2 regions of the Xanthobacter luteus genome follow, and region 1 is predicted to be linked to the other one. Evidence: predicted binding sites of a transcription regulator. Region 1 holds the regulator's gene; the other holds the start of a gene.

What was found. The regulator PhoB, encoded in region 1, activates phosphate uptake and scavenging genes when phosphate is short. The targets are predictions, from matches to a motif close to TGTCATNNANCTGTCAT.
Region 2: a site for PhoB is predicted at 965-981, ahead of pstS (phosphate ABC transporter substrate-binding protein PstS). Genes of this name have one in related genera too.

Annotation. Positions count from the first base shown of each region.
Region 1 is NZ_JBDZDO010000003.1:420,817-423,272, forward strand. Features, by position in the region: gene pstB (phosphate ABC transporter ATP-binding protein PstB) at 1-275, shown strand, start outside; gene phoU (phosphate signaling complex protein PhoU) at 296-1,024, shown strand; gene phoB (phosphate regulon transcriptional regulator PhoB) at 1,134-1,835, shown strand; gene ABLE88_RS13055 (GcrA family cell cycle regulator) at 1,976-2,456, opposite strand, start outside.
Region 2 is NZ_JBDZDO010000001.1:1,093,371-1,095,826, reverse strand. Features, by position in the region: gene ABLE88_RS05325 (PstS family phosphate ABC transporter substrate-binding protein) at 1-536, opposite strand, end outside; gene pstS (phosphate ABC transporter substrate-binding protein PstS) at 1,093-2,118, shown strand; gene ABLE88_RS05315 (metalloregulator ArsR/SmtB family transcription factor) at 2,162-2,456, shown strand, end outside.

The DNA.
Region 1 (2,456 bases):
CCATCGCGGTGAAGCCCGAGGTGATCTTGCTCGACGAGCCGACCTCCGCGCTCGACCCGATCTCTACCTCGAAGATCGAGGACCTGATCGACGAGCTGAAGCGCGAGTTCACGATCGTCATCGTGACCCACAACATGCAGCAGGCGGCCCGCTGCGCCGATATTACCGCCTTCTTCTATCTCGGCGAGCTGATCGAGGTGGCGCCTTCGGACGTGATCTTCACCAATCCGAAGGAGATCAAGACCCGCGACTACATCACCGGCCGCTTCGGCTGACCCGCGCAAGGAACACCGAGATGCCCGAGCATACCGTTTCGTCCTTTGACGTGGAACTCAAGGAGCTTGGCCGCAAGGTGGTCGAGATGGGCGGCCAGGCCGAGCGCCTGGTGGCCGATGGCGTCACCTCGCTGATCCGCCGCGACACCGCTCTGGCGCAGCGCGTGGTGCTGCTGGACGCCGCCTGCGACCAGATGCAGCGCGAGATCGAGGAGAAGGCGGTCCTGGTGATCGCCAAGCGCCAGCCGGTGGCCGGCGACCTGCGCGAGGTGGTGGCGACGATCCGCATCGCCAACGACCTGGAGCGCATCGGCGACCTCGCCAAGAACGTCGCCAAGCGGGTCATCGCCATCGAGGGCGAGTACCACCCGGCGAAGCTGGTGCGCGGCGTGGAGCACATCTCCGATCTGGTGCTCGAGCAGCTGAAGGAGGTGCTCGACGCCTATGCCGGCCAGAACGAGACCAAGGCGCTCGAAGTGTGGGGCCGGGACGGCGCCATCGACACCATGTACACCTCGCTGTTCCGCGAACTCCTCACCTACATGATGGAGGATCCGCGCAACATCTCGGTGTGCACGCACCTTCTGTTCTGCGCCAAGAACATCGAGCGCATCGGCGACCACGCCACCAACATCGCCGAGATCGTCTATTACATGGTCACCGGTCAGAATCTGCCGGAGAGCCGTCCGAAGGCGGACGCCTCCAGCGAGACCACGGTGGCGTTCCCCGGGCGCACGCTCCAGGGCTGAGGCGCGGCACCGGTGGCGCGCCAGCGCCGCGGACCGTGCGTGCTGATCAAGATCCGCCGCCGGACTGTCCCGGCGGTGGCAGGTGTGATGACAGTCGGATGAGAGACCCGTGCCGGCGCGTATCCTGATCGTCGAGGACGAGGAACCGTTGACCCTCCTGCTCCGCTACAACCTGGAGTCGGAGGGCTATGGCGTCGAGAGCGTGGCCCGCGGCGATGAGGCGGAGACCCGCCTGCGCGAGAGCGTGCCGGACCTTGTCATCCTCGACTGGATGCTGCCGGGCCTCTCCGGCATCGAGCTGTGCCGGCGGCTGCGCACCCGGCCGGAGACCGAGCGCCTGCCCGTGATCATGCTCACCGCCCGCGGCGAGGAGACCGAGCGCGTGCGCGGGCTCGCCACCGGTGCCGACGACTATGTGGTCAAGCCCTTCTCGGTGCCGGAACTGCTTGCCCGGGTGCGGGCGCTGCTGCGCCGGGCCAAGCCCGAGCACGTGGCGACCCTGCTGCGCGCCGGCGACATCGAGCTCGACCGCGAGACCCACCGCGTGCACCGCGCCGGCCGCGAGGTGCATCTCGGCCCGACCGAGTTCCGGCTGCTGGAATTCCTGATGCAGAGCCCCGGCCGCGTGTTCTCGCGCGAGCAGCTGCTGGACGGGGTGTGGGGCCAGGACGTCTATATCGACGAGCGCACCGTGGACGTGCATGTGGGCCGGCTGCGCAAGGCCATCAATCGCGGCCGCCAGTCGGACCCCATCCGCACCGTGCGGGGCGCCGGCTATTCCTTCAACGAGATGTTCGCCCGGGCGCACTGACGGCGCCGAGCGGGTCCGGCTCGTGGTCGCCCGCCGGCGCGGCGCGGCCGCCGCAAGCTTCTGCGGAAGAAGGCGCCACGCCCCCGCAAAGCGCCCCCAAACCCTCCCCCGGCGGGGCGAGGGGGCGCCGGACGCCCGGCTCAGAGATAAGCGAGCCGGCGGTCGCGCCGGCGGTCCTGCACCGGCTGGTAGGCGATGCGCGCGTGGTGGGCGCAATAGGGCAGGCCCTGCTTGGTCTTGCCGCCGCAGAAATAGAAGCTGTCCGTGCCCGGCTCGCCGGTGGGCCAGCGGCAGGTGCTCTCGGTGAGGTTCATGATGGTGCAGCGCTGGCCCATGGGCACCACATTGTCGGCGCCCTGCGGCGCCGGGGCGGGAGCCTCCCGCGCCATCGGCTCGAGCTCCTGGGCCAGCGCGGTCGCGCCGTGGGTCAGCGGCCGCTGCGGCCGCGCGTCGCGCCGGGTCTCGGCCTCCCGCGCCGGCTTGCGCGGGCGCGTCGAGGAGGACGCGCTCTTCGCCCGGCCCGACAGGCCGAGGCGGTGCACCTTGCCGATCACCGCGTTGCGGGTCACCTCGCCCAGCTCCCCGGCGATCTGGCTCGCGGAAAGTCCGTCGCTCCAAAGC
Region 2 (2,456 bases), on a different contig from region 1:
TGCTCCTTGCCGACGATGGCGGCGGTGAAATAGTCGTACGTGCCCGAATCGACGCCCGGCCCGTAGAGCGTGATCGGACGGTCGGGATAGCTGTCGCGCACCTGCTTCCAATTGGTGATCTTGCCCTGGGCTTCGGGCTCCCAGATCTTCTTCAGGTCCGCAACCGTCATCTCGCCCGCCCAGGTGTTGGACGGGTGGACGATGACGGTGAGCGCGTCGAGCGCCACGGGCAGCTCGATATATTCGATGCCCGCTTCCTTGCAGGCTTTCTGCTCGCTCGCCGTGATGGGCCGCGAGGCGTTGGAGATGTCGGTCTCGCCGCGGCAGAACTTCTTGAAGCCGCCGCCGGTGCCGGCGATGCCGACCGTCACCTTGATGTCCTTGTTCGCCTTCTGGAACTCCTCGGCCATGGCCTCGGTCACGGGGAACACCGTGGACGAGCCGTCAGCCTTGACCAGCGCCTGGGCCGCCGCGCCATTGAGCGCCGCGCCGGCAGCGAGCAGCGCGAAGGCGCTCGCGAGAGTGATGATCTTCATGAGTTGGCGTCTCCCTGGACCATGTCGCCGGGGCTTCGAGCGCTCCCCCAGCTCGATGTGCTCTAGGCAAATTCCGTAACAATTTAATGACAAGCGGTGTATATCTGGCCATAAGACTGAATTAGAACGGATTTTTTCAATCTAAATACAGTGTATACGTTTCCGTTCAACGGCATCGTCTCTTGGTATTTTATAGCATTGCAGCCCCGTTCCCGTGTGGCAGACCAAAAACTGCCAGGCTTCACGCGGTCCCCGGGGGCGGTGATTTCTGTTCGAAATGCCTGCCAGACCGCGCCGCGCGCGTTGGGGGATCCGGAAAGTTCGCGATTCAACCGCGCCAAGGAAGCCGGTTTAGACGTCTTTGTTTCTATTGGTATCGACATATTGAAGGTTATATTGTCGTTGCGGAAGGGGGGCGGCGCGCAGGGTGTCACACGGGTGACATGATCGGCGTTTAGCGATATGTCCATTCCTATCGACATAATGACTCGTTAGGGAGCGGCCTGAAATGGACGCCGCAAGGGCACAAGGGAGGTCCGCCGTGAACCGCATAGCCGTGAGCCGCATTCTTGCCTTGACCGCCGCTGCTGCGTTCGCGGTCACTTCCATGGCCGTGCCCGCGCATGCGGCGGAGGTGCGGGGCGCCGGCTCCACCTTTGCCTATCCCATCATCTGGAAATGGGCGCAGGAGTTCCGCGAGCGCGCGGGCCACCTCGTCGGCTACCAGTCGGTGGGCTCGTCCGCCGGCATCAACCGCGTCAAGGACGGCGTGGTGGATTTCGGCGCGTCGGACAAGCCGCTGAAGCCGGAGGAACTGGAGAAATACGGCCTCGGCCAGTTCCCCATCGTGTTCGGCGGCGTCGTGCCGGTGTTCAATCTCGACGGTGTGGCGCCGGGTAAGCTCCGCTTCACCGGCGCCCTGCTGGCCGACATCTATCTCGGCAAGGTCGCCATCTGGTCGGATCCCGCCATCAAGGCGCTCAATCCCGATCTCAAGCTGCCCGATGCCCAGATCGCGGTGGTGCACCGCTCCGACGGATCGGGAACCACCTTCAACTGGGTGTCCTACCTCGCCAAGGCGAGCCCGGAATGGAAGCAGAAGGTGGGCGAGGGCAGCGCGGTGGCCTGGCCCGTGGGCACCGGCGCGCGCGGCAACGAGGGCGTGTCCACCGAGGTCAAGCGGGTCAAGAACGCCATCGGCTACGTGGAATACACCTATGTGGTGCAGGCGAAGCTTGCCTACGGCCTGGTGCAGAACCGCGCGGGCAAGTTCATCGCGCCGAGCGCCGCCTCGTTCCAGGCCGCGGCGCTGAGCTTCGATTGGGCGTCCGCAAAGGACTTCTTCGTCGTCATCAACGATTCCGCCGCCGAGGATGCCTATCCCATCGCGGCCACCACCTTCGCCCTCATGTACAAGGAGCCGAAGGTTCCCGCGAACAGCCAGGTCGCGTTCGAGTTCTGGCGCTTCGCCCTCGGCGAAGGCGAGAAATATGCCTCCGAACTCGGCTATGTTCCCTTGCCGGCCGTCCTGATCCAGCAGGTGAAGGACTATTGGGCGAAGACCTTCAAGGGCGGCGCCTGAGCGCCCCGACGGAATGCTCGAGGGAAGATTGCAGCGAGGCGAGATGGACGAGACGAAGCTGAGTGCGGAAGACGCCACGCGGATCTTCGATGCGCTGTCCCAGGGCACGCGCTTCGAAACGTATCGCCTCCTGCTGCGCTATGTGCCCTACGGCCTGCCGGCCGGCGACATCGCCCGCCTGCTGGCGGTGCCGCACAACACCATGTCCACCCATCTCGCCGTGCTGGAGCGCGCCGGCCTCGTCACGGCGCGGCGGGATGGCCGCTCCGTCCTCTATGCCGTCAATCTGTCGGCGGCGGGTCCCCTGTTGAGCCAGCTGATGGGGGAAATGGGCTTTG